4 regions of the Clostridium hominis genome follow, and region 3 is predicted to be linked to each of the others. Evidence: riboswitches for the same ligand, from Rfam matches in the RefSeq annotation. Region 3 holds a riboswitch; each other region holds the start of a gene.
The links. A riboswitch is a leader RNA that binds a small molecule or an ion and turns the genes downstream of it on or off. The one in region 3 is predicted to bind lysine.

Region 1: another riboswitch for lysine. It lies ahead of lysA (diaminopimelate decarboxylase); the one in region 3 lies ahead of H8S20_RS16185 (YfcC family protein).
Region 2: another riboswitch for lysine. It lies ahead of H8S20_RS04655 (alanine dehydrogenase); the one in region 3 lies ahead of H8S20_RS16185 (YfcC family protein).
Region 4: another riboswitch for lysine. It lies ahead of H8S20_RS13620 (Na+/H+ antiporter NhaC family protein); the one in region 3 lies ahead of H8S20_RS16185 (YfcC family protein).

What each region holds. Positions count from the first base shown of each region.
Region 1 is NZ_JACOOO010000001.1:78,592-82,702, reverse strand. Features, by position in the region: gene H8S20_RS00375 (aspartate kinase) at 1-1,008, opposite strand, end outside; gene lysA (diaminopimelate decarboxylase) at 1,091-2,392, opposite strand; lysine riboswitch at 2,512-2,736, opposite strand; gene H8S20_RS00365 (hypothetical protein) at 2,893-3,990, opposite strand.
Region 2 is NZ_JACOOO010000005.1:4,613-8,723, reverse strand. Features, by position in the region: gene H8S20_RS04660 (RsmB/NOP family class I SAM-dependent RNA methyltransferase) at 1-864, shown strand, start outside; lysine riboswitch at 967-1,136, shown strand; gene H8S20_RS04655 (alanine dehydrogenase) at 1,396-2,547, shown strand; gene H8S20_RS04650 (Na+/H+ antiporter NhaC family protein) at 2,583-3,992, shown strand.
Region 3 is NZ_JACOOO010000038.1:31,239-35,349, reverse strand. Features, by position in the region: gene H8S20_RS16190 (M20 family metallopeptidase) at 1-1,058, opposite strand, end outside; gene H8S20_RS16185 (YfcC family protein) at 1,171-2,601, opposite strand; lysine riboswitch at 2,709-2,887, opposite strand; gene H8S20_RS16180 (RelA/SpoT domain-containing protein) at 2,944-3,759, opposite strand; gene H8S20_RS16175 (hypothetical protein) at 3,986-4,111, shown strand, end outside.
Region 4 is NZ_JACOOO010000031.1:72,366-76,476, reverse strand. Features, by position in the region: gene H8S20_RS13620 (Na+/H+ antiporter NhaC family protein) at 1-1,613, opposite strand, end outside; lysine riboswitch at 1,745-1,921, opposite strand; gene H8S20_RS13615 (aminopeptidase P family protein) at 2,000-3,262, opposite strand; gene H8S20_RS13610 (spore maturation protein) at 3,347-3,871, opposite strand; gene H8S20_RS13605 (nucleoside recognition domain-containing protein) at 3,889-4,111, opposite strand, start outside.

The sequences.
Region 1 (4,111 bases), on a different contig from region 3:
TAATTCTATAGATACATCAATACCTCTAATTTCATCATTAATTTTAGTTATAACATCTTTTATAATTTCTAAATCATCTTTGCTTGCTGTAAATGAAACATTAACATATCCATTGACAGGTGCAGTTTGACTTATCATATCTATGTTTATAAAACTTTGTGCTAACCTTTCAAAAATTCTTGCAATATTATTTGATTTAAACAACACATTATTTATAGTTATCATTAAATTATTTTCACTAATTGTAAGCCCAGTAATAACTCTTTCTTCCATTCTCTCATCATACTCCTTTATCCATGTTCCTTTTATATCTCCGTTATTTAAAGCTACATAAATTGGAACATTATATTTACAGCCTATTTCAACAGCTCTTGCATCCATAACTCCAGCACCTAATGTAGCCATCTCCATCATTTCCTCATAACTTATATAATCTATTTTCTTAGCCTCTTTGTATACTCTAGGATCTATAGAATATATACCATCTACATCCGTATAAATCTCACAAGGACATTTTAGCTTAGCTGCTAGAGCTACAGCTGTAGTATCTGATCCGCCTCTTCCTAATGTAGTTATATCACCATCTTCATTTATCCCCTGAAATCCCGCTACAACTACAATCTTTTCATCTTGCAAATATTTTTTTACCTTTTCACTATCAATATCCGATATTTTATTTTTTGTATGAAGCCCCTGAGTCTTAATACCAGCTTGAAAGCCTGTAAGTGAAATAGATTTATACCCTTCAGCCTCTAATGCCATAGATAATAACGATATAGACATCTGCTCACCAGTTGACAAAAGCATATCTAATTCTCTTTTATTAGGATTATTACAAATCTCTTTAGACATATTTATAAGATTATCTGTTGTTTTACCCATAGCAGAAACTACAACAACAACTTCATTACCTTTTTTCTTTTCATTAATAACCCTTTTAGCTACAAACTTAATTTTTTCAATACTTCCTACAGAAGTACCACCATATTTTTGCACTACAATATCCATTTAATTGCCCCCTTTAATATATGAAATATTTTTTCTTATATCAAAAATATAGATTCAAACAATAAATTAAAATTAATACTTATTAAAACATAACATCATTTCTTAAAACATCTTCGTAAGTTTCTCTTTTAACTGCTAATCTTGCTATACCATCTTTTACAAATACAACTGATGGTTTAGGAATTCTATTATAATTACTAGCCATTGTATAGTTATAAGCCCCTGTACTTAAAACAGCTAGTATATCATTTCTTTTTACCTCTGGAAGAACTATATCCTTAATTATAATATCACCTGATTCACAGCATTTACCTGCTATTGTATATTCAATATTTGTATTACTTTCAAGCTTATTAGCTACTACAGCTTCATATTTTGCATCATATAATGCAGTTCTAATATTATCTGTCATTCCCCCATCAACAAAAATATAATTTTTCTCCCCATAAGTTTTCTTTGTTCCACCAATCTTATATAAAGTTGTTCCTGCATTTGCAATGATAGATCTTCCTGGCTCTATCATTATTTTAGGAATAGCCAAATTATGTTTTGAACATTCTTCTTTAGTGGAAACTACCATATTACTTAAAAAATTACCTAGCTCTATAGGTGAATCTCCTTCACAATAATAAACTCCAAAACCTCCACCCATATTTAACTCTCTAGTAACAAAATCGCACTTTTCCTTTATCCTACTTATAAAATCAATCATAACTGAAACACTCATATAAAAAGATGTCTCTTGAAATATTTGTGATCCTATATGACAATGAAATCCTCTTAAAGTAACTCTTTCACTCTTCATAAAGCTTTTTATTACTTCATATATATCTTCACTAAATATAGATTCTCCAAACTTAGAATCATTTTTTGATGTTTGGATATATTCATGAGTATGAGCATCAACTCCTGGGTTCACCCTCAAAAGAACATCAATATTTTTATCTAATTCATCACATAACTCTTGAATCAACTCTAGCTCATATCTGTTATCTACAACTATTCTTCCAATATTCGATTCTATAGCTAATCTAAGCTCTTCTTCTGTTTTATTATTTCCGTGCATGTAAACCCTATTTAATGGAAAATTGCTCCTAATAGCTGTATAAAGTTCTCCTCCTGATACTACATCTAGTGATAAACCTTCTTCTTCAATTACCTTACAAATAGCTAGGTTTAAAAATGCTTTAGAGGCATATATAACTTCTGTTTCTATTCCATACGATTTAAAATTTTCTTTAAAAGTTCTACAATTTCTTCTAACTAATTCTTCATCTATTACATATAACGGTGTACCATATTCTTTTGCTAAATCAACAGCATCACACATTCCTATTTCTAAGTTCCCATTTTGATTTTTTTTCATAGTTCCAAATAATTTCATTTTATATCCTCCTATTTACTAAATTTAACCTGAATAAGTTAGTAAATAAAAAAAACAGTCATGAGCAAAAGGCACTCATGACTGTTTTAAAATAATATAAAACAAAACCTTCTGCCCCAACAAGATGTAGCTCTTCTTTATGAAAATTGGGCAATTCTCATAAGACAGTTCTATGCTTCTTAAACATAGCCCCAATAAATAGACTTTTATCTATCCATTTCGGCGATGGACCCTTTCCTATAACTCTTTCTCATAACATTCCAATGAGTAGCTTTAATCTAATAAATATTAGCTTAAAGTTTTCAGTTACAGTACTGATGACAATCGCGGCCTCTACATCAAGTTGTTTACAACATATTCAATTTACTTTAACTTAAACCAAGTTTAGCATTAATTTACATTAATGTCAAATAATTTTTTCATCTTTGATTTTAGTTTATTATATGCTTTAAAAAGTGTTACAACTTAATCTTTTTTTCTTATCTAATAGATATTTTTTCTTATTTCTCTGATATATATGCTGTTTTATTATTTCCAAAAAACATTTGCTCCCATAATGCATCACTTTGAAAAATTTCTTTACCTTCTTCTGATTCTACAGTTAATCTAACATTTCCAACACATCTAAGATATGTTGGGTTTATCTTTTCAGAAATTGCCAATAAAATTTCGCTATAAGATAATCCCATAACATTTAAAAGTGATGACGCGAAAATATCTTTCTCTCTAAAAAATTCAATAGTATACTTTACTCCATTATCATCTTTGCAAATAAATGTTATATTATTATCTATAAATTTCTTAGTTAAATCATGCTCTTTTGTATTATTCCTTTCGATCTTAGTTTTCTCTTCATCCTCTAGTAGTACTTCATCATTCTTAGCAATAAACATAGTAGCTGACCTTAAATAATCATATTTCTGCTCAGCTATAATATCATTAGCGATTATTGTGTATGGCCCTACCTTAGCTCTACACCAATACCAATGATTAATTATTTTATTCATCTCAACATTTCCCCAATTATGATCGTGATACCCATTACCTTCTAGCTCTAAACTTAATCCCCCTACTTTTACATATCCTGAAACTTTTGCACTTGGTTGTGCTACTAACCATGCAAAATATAATTTTTCATCCTCGCCAAAAAATGTATATCCTGTTTTAGGTCTATACATAGAAAGGTCGCTTTTCATAACACAATCATATTGAACTAACTCATCTTTAAAATGAACATGATAACTTCCATTTTCATACTTTATAAAGCTATCTCCTATTTTTACATAACAACTCTCTTTTGATGCATCGATCATTTTAGTATTCTCACTTATTGTTCTACATATTGTTTGTCCATTAGGTAGCGTAACATCTAAAGTAGCTGTAGGTTTTCCCGATCCCTTAACATCAAACCTATCTTTTGTATAAAATATAACTACAAATTTGCAACCATTAGTATACTCTGCATCAAAGTACCACCATTCATATGAATTTCTATCTCCAGATGTTCTAAGACCATCTTCCCATATTTCTATTTCCTTACTAAGACCTAAAGATTCATAGTAACTATAGTCTTTAGCTAAAAATACTCTTTCGTTCATATCACTTTCTCCTCATATCGTATAAGATATACATATGAGTTTTTTTGTCATAATGTGATTTATAGTAAACATATTTTAAAATTATTGAAAAAAGTAGTATTAAAATAATAAACTATTACTT
Region 2 (4,111 bases), on a different contig from region 3:
TTAATATTAAAAAGCTATTTACTAGGAAGGAAAACTACCTTTAGAATTAATAGGCTAAAAGAAGACGGGGATAAGGTTTTAGATGAATTAAAAAGAAAGAATATTAAGGTAGATAGATGTACTTGTTATAAAGATGTTTATATATTAAAAGAAAAACAAGACAGACTACTACAAGGCTTAGAAGCTTATAAGAATGGAAATATATATTTACAAAATTTATCTAGTATAATGCCAGCTGAGATATTAGATGTAAATAAGAAAGATAAGGTTCTTGATATGTGTGCAGCACCAGGTGGTAAAACTTTGAAGCTGGCAGAGAAGATGAATAATGAAGGCGTAATAGTTGCAAATGAAGTAAATAAGATTAGATATGAACGGTTAAAGTTTAATTTAGAAAAACTTGGGGCAAAGAATGTTACGTCATTAAATTTAGATGGCAGGAGGCTAATGCATATTTATAAGGAATATTTTGATAAAATACTTCTTGATGTACCATGTTCAGGAGAGGGGACAATTAATATTAAAAATACTAAAAAACTTAAGCTATTAAAGAATAGTCCTTTCGTAAAGGTACAAAAAGAGCTTATACAATCAGCTTTTGTTGCATTGAAAAAAGGCGGGATTATATTATATTCAACATGTACAATTTCGCCACAAGAAAATGAAGAAGTAATAAATTATTTACTAAAAAGGCATAAAGATGCAGAAATTTTGACTATAAATTTAAATATAACTAACTATAAAAGTGGAATAATTTCTTTTAAGGATAAGGTTTATGATGAGAGAATAGGTAAATCTATTAGGATTATTCCAAATGAATTTATGGAGGGTTTTTATATTTGCTTAATTAGTAAAAAAAGTTAAAATGCAATTTTTAAAAGGTAAAATTGCAATTTTATAAAAATATTGAAAAATATATATTGAAAAATATATAGGAATAGGTTATTATGGTAACAAATAGAATAATTAGAAGATAGAGGAGCGATACTTAATAGTAGTTGTAATGAGCTAAGCAGCTGTGAGTTACTACAAAAGGATTTATCGCCGAAGGATATAGCTAATGCTTTAAAGCTTTATTTTGGGTGTATAGATAATATCTATATGACTGTCACGTTTTGTGGAGTGCTATCATTTAAGGAAATTACAATATTTTGTTGTATACTTCATACCTTAAGTGAACACTTAAGGTTTTTTTTATACAAAAAATGAGTTAAATATTATACATTGGGGTCAAAAAGTATAAAAGTTAATATTTATTTAGCAGGCAATTATAATTCTATATTTTAATATTGTCAGCTGCATCTTCAAAACTATATGAAGATGGGTAATTAATATTATATATAGTCCTTATTATCCTAAAACAAAGGACAAGCAATAAGATTAAGGGGGAAAAAGATGTTAATAGGAGCTTTAAAAGAAATTAAACCAGGAGAATCAAGGGTTATTGTAACACCTGTAGAAGTAGAAGAACTTATAAATGATGGACATGAGGTTTGGGTTCAATCTAATGCTGGATACAATGCTGGATTTTATGATGAAGATTATAAAAAGTCAGGGGCTAAGATTGTAGAAACTAGAGAAGAGATTTACTCAACTTGTGATATGATACTTAAAGTTAAAGAGTTCTTCCCAGAAGAATATGATTTATTAAGAAAAGATCAAATTTTATTCACTTGTATACATCCTGCTGCTAACAGAGAAGAGGTTGATGTGTTACTAGATAAAGAAGTAATAGCATTTACAGCAGAGGATACACATAGATATGGTTCTCCAAACTGTGAAGTTGCAGGAAAGCTAGGGGCTTTAATGGGGGTAAATTACTTACTTAATAACAATGGAGGAATCGGTAAATTAGTAATGGGTATCGGTGGAGCACCAGGAGCTAATGCAATAGTATTAGGTGCAGGAATTGTTGGTAAAGGTGCAATACAAACTTTAGCTTCATTAGGAGCTCAAGTTACAGTCATGGATATAAATATAGGATCTATGAGAGCTTGTCAAGAGTTATATCCTGCAAATGTAAGAACTATGTTCTCAAATCAATCAAACATAAAATCATTATTACCAACTACAGATTTAGTAGTAAATTGTGTTAAATGGCCGAAGCATAGAAAAGACCATTTAATTACTGAAGAAATGCTTGGCTTAATGAAAAAAGGAACAGTAATAGTTGATATTAGTGCAGATGTTGGTGGGGCAATAGAAACTTATAGACCAACAACTCACGAAAATCCAGTTTATGAAGTTAATGGGGTAATTCATTATGGTGTAGATAATATACCAGGGGCAGCAGCTCATACAACTTCTATTGCATATGCAGCAAGTGTATTGCCACATATTAGATCAATAGCTAACAATGGAATTAAGGAAGCTTGTAGAAGAGATGGATTCTTAAGAAGAAGCTTAACTGCTTATAAAGGAGTTCTTACTCATGAAGAGACAAGTGTTATTCAAAATAGAGAATGGACAACACCAGAAGATGTTTTAGGTTTAGTTGGGGCAAAAATGGATATAGCACCTAAAGCAACTACAACAGAAGCAAATTAGCAATAAGCAAATGAATAAAGAGGAGGACTTTATATATGGAAGCGGGAACGCACTTGGGGATTATATCGATATTGCCGCCAATACTTGCTATAGTACTGGCGTTTAAAACTAGAAACACTATATTTTCGTTATTTGTATCGATTTTTATAGGAGTTTTATTAACGGGAAATGGATTATTAGCATTTCCGGACTTACTTAAAAGATCGTTAGGAACTACTAGTTTTTCTTGGATTTTACTTTTAGAGTTATTTATAGGGATATTAATAGCATTCTTTCAACGTACAGGGGCAATTCAAGGATTTACAGAAATTATGAGAAAGAAAAACTTAAGTAGAGTTAAGATACAGTTAACATCATGGGTTATGGGAATGTTTGTATTCTTTAGTGATTATTTTAGTCCATTATTTGTAGGTTCAACTATGAGAAGTTTATCAGATAAGGCTAAAATATCAAGAGATAAGTTAGCGTATATTGCGGACTCTACTTCAGCACCAGTAAGTGTATTAGTACCTATAACTGGTTGGGCAGTATATTTATCAGGATTATTAGTTGGAATGGGGCCAATTATAAATCAAGAAATGGCAATGAGTACTTTTGTTAAGTCATCATTCTTTAACTTCTATGCCATAGGGGCTGTTTTAATGGTTGGACTTATAGCAACTAAGGTGATTCCAGACTTTGGACCAATGAAAAAGTCAGAGGAAAGAGCTATAAATGAAGGTAAAGTATTAAGAGATGGAGCAGAGCCTTTAGTAGGTGAAGAATTAACAGAAACACAAGCTTATCCAGGTTATAAGATAAATGTATTTTTAAACTTTATAGCGCCTGTTTTAATAGTTATATCTATTGCAATAGGAACATATATAGTTTTAGGATCAGCTAAGACTATGGAAGCTTTTATGGCTGCAGTAGTATTCTTAGGAATAGTTATGCGAATTAAAGGTATACCTTTTAAAGATATTATGGACACTGCTGTAAGAGGTATGAAAGGTGTTATGCCAGCTATTATAATATTAGCACTTTCTTATTCAATAAATGAGTTAAGTAAGGAAATGGGAACAGCATACTATATAATAGAGATTACAAGTGGATGGATGAGTGCTGTTGTATTACCAGCTTTAACATTTATTATAGCTGCAGTAATAGCATTCTCTACAGGAACTTCATGGGGAACATTTGCGATAGTTATGCCCATAGCAGTACCTTTAGCTTTTGGCTTCTCAGGGGGAGAGATAAATATGCTAGTATTAGCAACTATATCAGCAGTAGCAGGTGGAGGAGTATTTGGGGATCACTGTTCACCATTGTCAGATACAACAATACTAGCATCTACAGGAGCAGCAGCAGATCATTTAGATCACGTAAAAACACAAGCTCCATATGCGTTAACAGTATCAGCACTTACAATAGTTTTATACCTAATTGTAGGCTTTATAGGAGCATAGTGGTACAAGCAAAGATTTAAAAAGAAATATTCACGGTGAAGAGGAAAGTGCTTACGGTAAATTTATGTTTACTGTAGGCACTTTTTATATAAGGATTATTAAATTAAATCAAGAGAGTT
Region 3 (4,111 bases):
CTTTCATGTCCTAAACTTTCTGTTGTGGCTTTTGCAAGTTCTCTACTATGACCTCTTACTTCACAATTAGAAATTGAAATATATGGGTGTATAGTTGGTGTAACATAGCTTACATTACCTATATCACTTGATCCTCCACCAGTCTTAGGTGCATGAATTTCTGTAATACCTAAGCTTCTTAGATTTTCATTGAAAGCTTCTGATAATACTTCATTAGTATTTAAATCATCATAAGGAAGCTCATATCTATCCATCTCAAGTTCGCAACCAGTCATCAAAGCTGCACCTCTTGCAATATTTTTAACCTTTTCTAAAACATCTTCTATTGTAGCTTTTTTTGCTGCTCTTATATAGAACTGAGCTACTGCTCTTTCTGGAACTATATTAGCTGCAACTCCACCTTCAGTAATAATTCCATGCATTAATACATCTTTAGTTACGTGCTGTCTTAAAGCATCAATTCCATTAAATAATTGTATTACAGCATTTAATGCATTTATGCCTTGTTCTGGACAAGACGCTGCGTGAGCTGTCTTTCCCTTAAAAGTAAATTGAATTGGATAAAGAGCACTACTTGTACCACTAGCATAAGTCTTATCATTTGGATGAACCATCATTGCACAATCAAGTTCATCAAATGCTCCTTCTTCAACCATGATTACTTTTGCACCATTTGTCTCTTCTGCTGGAGTTCCATAAACTATTATTTTCCCTCCGACTTGATCTATTATTTTACTTAAAACAATACCTGCTCCTGAAGAGATTGTACCAATCATATTATGTCCACATCCGTGTCCTATTCCAGGTAATGCATCATACTCACATAAATAACCAATAGTTAATCCTGGCTTACCACTATCAAAAGTTGCTTTAAAGGCAGTATCCATATTTAGGTATCTTTCCTCTACTTCAAAATTGTGCTCCTTTAAAAGTTCAGTTAAAACTTTTACTGCTTTATACTCTTCGTTTCCTAACTCTGGATTTTCATATATATAATCGCTTATTTCTATTAGTCTTTTATGTATTTTTTGTCCTTCACTAGTTAATCTCTCTTTCATCTTTAACTCCCCTAAATTAATTAATATTTTTATATATAATTTAGAAGCTGCCTAAGCAGCCTCTCCTATTTTAATAAGTAAAACTTATTTGAATTTTGAGTCTTAAATTTTTTTACATCCAATTTATCATCATTGCAACAGTTATAAATCCTAAGCTTAATAAGAATATTATTGCTTGTATTGGAAGTATCCATTTTACCCATTTAGAATATGGAACTCCAGCTAATCCTAATGACGCTATTAATATTCCTGATGTTGGGAATATTGCATTTGAGAAGCCATCTCCTAATTGGAATATTAAGACTGATAATTGTCTTTGTACCCCTACCAAATCTCCAAGTGGTGCAAGTAATGGCATAGTTACAGCAGCTTGTGCTGAACCTGAAATAACAAAGAAGTTTACTATCATTTGAACTATATACATTAAATATGCAGCTATTAATGATGGTAAATTACCAATTAATCCAACTAAACCATGTAAAACTGTATCTATTATTTGAGCATTTTCTGCAATTATAACTATTCCTTTAGCACAACCTATTATTACAGCTGCCCCAATCATTCCTTTTGCACCTTCTATAAATGCCTCTGCCATATCGTTAAGTGATAATCTTCCAACAATACCTGAACATAATCCCATTGCTAAAAATACTGCTGCTATTTCAGAAATATAGAATCCCTTAACTAATACTCCCCAAACTATAACTCCTATAGCTACTGCTAAAAGAGATAATATAGCTTTATGCTTTATAGTAAAATCTTCATGACTATGAATATTAACTTCTAGTTTTTCCTTTTTCTTTCTGTCTGATTCATAAACTAAACTCTTTGTTGGATCTTTTTTAATCTTATTAGCATAATACATTAAGAATGCTATACCAACAGCTGTTGTAATAGCCCATACTACTGTACGGAATCCAACTCCTGAACCTACTTCTACACCAGCTATATTTTGGGCAATATGTACTGTAAATGGATTTAGCATTGCTGTTGAGAAACCTAATATACACGCAAAATATGTAACTGCAACAGTTAATATACTATCGTAACCTAATGCTAACATAAGTGGAAGTAAAAGCGTTATAAATGGTATTGCTTCTTCTGACATACCAAAAACTGCTCCACCAATAGAAAATATAAGTGTTAATATTGGTATTATTAATATTTCTTTACCTTTTAATTTATTAACTAATCTAACTATACCAAGATCAATAGCTTTAGTTCTTGATACAACATTTATAGCTCCTCCAACTACAAATAAAAATGCAATTATCTCAGCTGCACTCATAATCCCTTCTAGTGGTGCTTGTAGTACTGCAAATATTCCTTGTGGATTGCTTTCTACATAGCTAAAAGTTCCATCTACAACTACAGTTTTCCCTGCTTCATTTACAACTCTTTCATAAGCTCCACCTGGAACAAAGTAAGTTGCTATTGATACTAAAATTATAATTCCAAAAATTATAACTAAAGTATGAGGCATTTTCATTTCTTTTTTCATAACATCCTCTGATTTTTCTCTTTTCTTCTGTAAATTTAACATCTTCATCCTCCTATTGTTTTTTATCTTTCTAGAATAAACAAAAAAGCCTTAAGCTTATCACTTAAGACTCTTATAAATTCAGTATTAATACCTTATTTAAAATACACTTCAGTGATAGCCCTCCATAATCATTTGATTATGACAGTGTTATACATATTCTGTATAACCCCAACATAATAACCTTAAAGCCTCAGTTATTTGTTTCGGCGATATTTCCTTTCATTTTGCACTTATGCTTAATTTTCTTGCAAAGATACTATTAAATACCGCAACCTCTATCTACATATTATTAAATTTTTATATGCATAATTATACATCATTAGGCATATTTCTACAAGTTTTTTATTTGTTAGTTTGATACTTTTTTAATTCCTCTTTTAATCTTTGTATTTCTTCTTCTTTTTCCTTTAGCTTATTTTCATAATAATTCTCCTTATCTCCAAGGTTATTATTTAACATATTTATTAATGAAGCCATTTCATCAGCACTTCCAACTATCCTATTAAATAATAATAAATTAGATTTTAATATTTCCGGAATCTCATGATGAGAATATCTAAGCCTATGATCTATCTCCCCATACCCCTCTTCAAAGATAGTTCTAACTTGAATTTCAGCTATAACCTTTTGATTTGTAGGATAACATTCTACTAAGTAATGAACTGATCTATAACCTGATTGTCGTGACCTTACTTCTATACCTAAATCATCAAATATATATCTATCGTCTCCATCTCTTATGTTTGCTGTTATTTCAACTACATTCCATGTCTTTACTATAAAGTCATGTATATCTTTCCATTGGTCTTTAAATATATGTAAAACTCTTATTCCAATTAAATCTGTTATCTCATTTTTATAATTATCTACATTAAAATGAAAATCTTTTCCATTTTTAACTTTCCTATCTTCCGTTTTTCTTATAATCTTTTCAATTAATCTTTCTGGATCTTTTATTCTTGATTTAACAGAATGTATATTTTCATTGGAACGTAATATATTAGCTATAAAATCTGCTTGAGTTTCATAAGAGTTCTCAAATTTTACAAAGTCATTATATATTTTTTGCAACTCTTTAAAATCAATATTACTTCTTTCTATATATTCCTCTATATGAGGGTATTTTTCTAAATAAAAATCTTTATCTAAACTATTCACTATTAAGCCTCCCTAATGTTGAAAATTAACACTAATAATTGTATTTTAGCATATTATTAATAAAAATATTGTTAATACTTTAGATATACTTTTTCTTTTGATACTAAAATATATGATTTATCTAACATAATGTTAATCATTTAAGTAACGCAATTTCCTTTTTATGGTAATAAGTGTTATAATAGTATTATCCTTATGATTACATAATTTTGGAGGTAATTTAAAAATGAATATTCTTCGCTTTAAAAAAGCAAATTACTACAGAATAACATTAAGAACTATGACATCAGAAGACATATTAAAATTTGAAGAAATAAAAAAAAGAAAAAATAAAGAGATTAATAAATTAGCT
Region 4 (4,111 bases), on a different contig from region 3:
GGAATATATCCAAATACTATTGTTATTACAGCTACAAATAATGAATACCATATTTGGGTATTAACATGATTTATGTGGTTACATCCTGCTCCCATTGATGAAAGTATTGTTGTATCTGAAATTGGTGAACAGTGATCTCCAAAAATTGCTCCTGTTAATACTGCACTTGTACAAACTACTATAAATGACATTTCAGGATTAATTGAATGTGCAAGAGGAATTGCTAACGGCATTAATATACTCATTGTTCCATATGCTGTTCCAGTTGAGAATGATATTACTGCTCCTAGAACGAATATTAAACTTGGTAATAAGAATGCTGGTATAGCTCCCTTTAATGCTTCAACTAAATAGTATGCAGTTCCAAGTTCCTTAATTACTGATCCTAAAGACCAGGCTAATATAAGAATAACTCCTGTAATAATTAATCCTTTCATTCCATCTATCCAAGTATCTATAGCCTCACTTAAAGTAAATATCTTTTTACAAACAGCCATAATTATAGTTACAACCGATGCAAATAATGCTGATTGGAATAGTGCTACTGAAGCATCCGCTGCTGAGAAAGCTTCCATTATTCCTGTAAATGACATAGGTGAATTAGACATTAATTGTTGAAGCGCTACATTATCTCCGCCCATTATTGAACTATATCCACTGTAATAAAATGCTACTAATGCAGAAATAATTAATGTTCCTATTGGAATAATTGCATTCCATATACTAAGTTTTACACCTTCTTTTGGTTCTAATTCATCCATCTGAGAAGATGATGCTGCAACTTCTTCAACTACATGTTTATTTCTCTTTCTTGCCGCTATTTCAGCTTTTCTCATTGGCCCAAATTCTTTTAAAGTAACAGCTGTTATAACTATAAATGCAAGAATTAATATGTTATAAAATCTATATGGTATAGTTTGAAGGAATACCCCGAATCCACTTGCTTCTACACCTATTTGATTAAATCCTTCACCTATTAAACTAACTTCTAATCCAATCCAAGTTGATATTATTGCAAGCCCTGCTACTGGTGCTGCAGTTGCATCTATTATAAACGCTAATCTTTCTCTTGAAATCTTCATTTTATCAGCTACAGGACGCATTATAGGTCCAACTATAAGAGAATTTGCATAATCATCAAAGAATACGAATAATCCTAATAACCAAGTTATTAATTGAGTACTTTTTGCAGTCTTTGCTTTTTTTGCTAAAGCTTCAGCTATTGCCTTTGCTCCACCCATTTTCCCAACTAGATTAATAACTCCTCCAATTGCTAATACCTGAAGTATTATTCCTGCATTCCATGGATCTGCTAAAGAATTTAATGCTCTAGTTACAAAATCTAAAAACGCTTGTATAAGTGCATAAAACACATTATGTCCTGTAAGGCTAACTAAAAAGCTGCCTGATAAAATACCTATAAATAAAGAAATTACAACATTCTTAGTTATAAATGCTAATACTATAGCCACTATTGGTGGTATTAAAGTTAATAATCCAAATCTTTCTGCATTAACCGCTGCTGGTTCTAACTCACTAGCGAATGCCATTGTTGTTGATAATGTGAAAATAATCATTGTCAGTAGAATTACTCTAAATCCTGTCTTTTTCATTTTTTGTTTCCCCCTTAATCTAATATATTTCTTTTGTGAATAATTAAAGGGTTTTGCTTTTGTGCAATTAAAAAGAGCCTTGAGTTAACACTCAAGGCCCTAAAATTGCATTAAAATAATTTAGGTCTTCCTCAAATGATAGCTCACCACAAAAACAAGTTTGTGACAGTGATGTATATCTTATATACATCCCCAGCTATACAACCTTAAAGCATCAGTTGTATGCTTCGGCGATAATTCCTTTCCTATTAACTCAAAGTGCTTACCTCGTTAATAGTACTATTAAGTACCGCGCCTCTACCTTTATTTATTCACGATTAATTTAATATCATTATACACATTATATTCGTTTTTGACAATACCATTTTATAACTTTTTTAATATATTTACTCAATATTATTATATTTAGCCATAAAATTTTCTATTTCTTCCACTGTCTTTATCATTTTACTTGTTAGATTTATTACTCCATCCTCAGTTACAAGAACATCATCCTCTATTCTTATACCTATATTTTCTTCTTCAATATAAATTCCAGGCTCTACTGTATATACTACACCTTCCTTGAATGTTATATCTCTATGAGGAGTTTCTAAATCATGAGTATCTAGGCCTAAGCTATGTCCTATACTATGGAAATAGTACTTGCTAACCTCTGACTTTTCTTTTATAAGTCCTAATTTAATACACTCTTCAGCTATTAAATCAGTAGCTTTATTATTTATCTCTTTAAACGTCTTACCTGGTTTAATATCATTAATTATTTCTTCATTAACCTTTAACACAGCATTATAAACAGCCTTTTGCCTTTCTGTAAATTTCCCGTTCACAGGAAATGCTCTTGATATATCTGCATTATAAAAATTATATTGTGCTCCTAAATCAAATTGAATTAAATCTCCATCTTTTAATTCTGCATCATTTGATACATAGTGTAATGTAGCTGCATTTTTTCCTGCCGCTGCAATAGTCTTAAAAGCTAAATCTTTTACACCATTATTTTTACATACGAAATCAAAATATGATTCTAATTGATATTCCTTCATACCAGGTTTAGAATTTTTCATTAAAGCTTCAATACCTTCAATTGTTATTGATATAGCTTTCTTTATGTTATCAACTTCTTCTTCGCTTTTTACTAATCTTAATTCTCCAAATATACTAAATACGTTTTTAATCATTACTTGTGGATATTTAGAAACTATATTTTGGGCAAACTCATGTGCAATGCTAACTGACGAAGAAATACTATCTCTCTCTAAATCTAAATATAAGTTTATTTCTTCTTTTAAACAAAGTTGTCTATGAATATCTGATTCAAATTGGCTTTTAAATTTTACATCTTCAATTCCGCTAATTTCTGTAGCTTCTTCCTTACGAATACTCTTTCCTATCCATCTTTCTAAGTCAAGATCTATATCTTTTATAAATAAAGTAGTTTTAGTAGTTCCATTTATTTTACTCATTACAAGAATATGATTTTCTTCACTTATACCTGTAGAATAATAAAAATTTCTATTAGGTGTAAATGGATAAGCCTCATCTGCAGTCTTTTTAGGTGCATTACCTGCAAATAAAATCACAATAGAATTATCTTTTATCTTTTCTAGTAATCTTGCCCTATTACATTTAAAAAAATCTGCTTTCATATAATTTATGCTCCTTTTCTTTTTAATTAACTGCTACAATTAATAAATATTATACCTATAAAAACAAAATTTTTCCATATAGTTTTAAAATATAAGAATTTTAACCATTAGTATCGCCATAATAATTGCTGTCATATCAGCCATAACTGCAGCCCAAACAGTATGTCTAACCTTTTTTATTTTTACCGCTCCAAAATATACTGTTACAGTATAAAAAATAGTTTCTGTAGTTCCCATTATTACTGATGCCACTAATCCAATAAAGGTATCTGGTCCATAATTCTTAAGTATATCTGTAAATATTCCCATAGCTCCACTTCCTGATAAAGGCTTTACTAAAGTAAGTGGAACTACCTCTTTAGGTAATCCTATCAATCCTGATATAGGCGCTATAAGATTATTTAACATATCTAAAAGCTTTGCCTCTCTAAATATATGAACTGCTAAAATCATTGCTAAAAGATAGGGAAAAATATTCATACATACCTTTAATCCATCTTTTGCACCTTCAACAAACCATTCATAAACTTTTCTTCCTTTAATCATTCCATAAGTTATTATTATGAATACAATTATAGGAATTATACTTTTAGTTATATATTGAAACATATTTTATCCCTCCCCTTTTAAAAATACCTCTGAAGAATTTTAGCGCATATAACACCTACTACAGCAGCTATAGTTGTAGATAGAATAGCTGGTAGAATTATTACCCCTGGATTTGTAGATCCAGCTGCAGCTCTTATAGATATTACTGTAGACGGAACTAGTTGAACACAAGCTGCATTGAGCACTAAAAATAATGCCATATCATTACTGGCTCTTCCTTTATCTCTATTAAGTCTATCC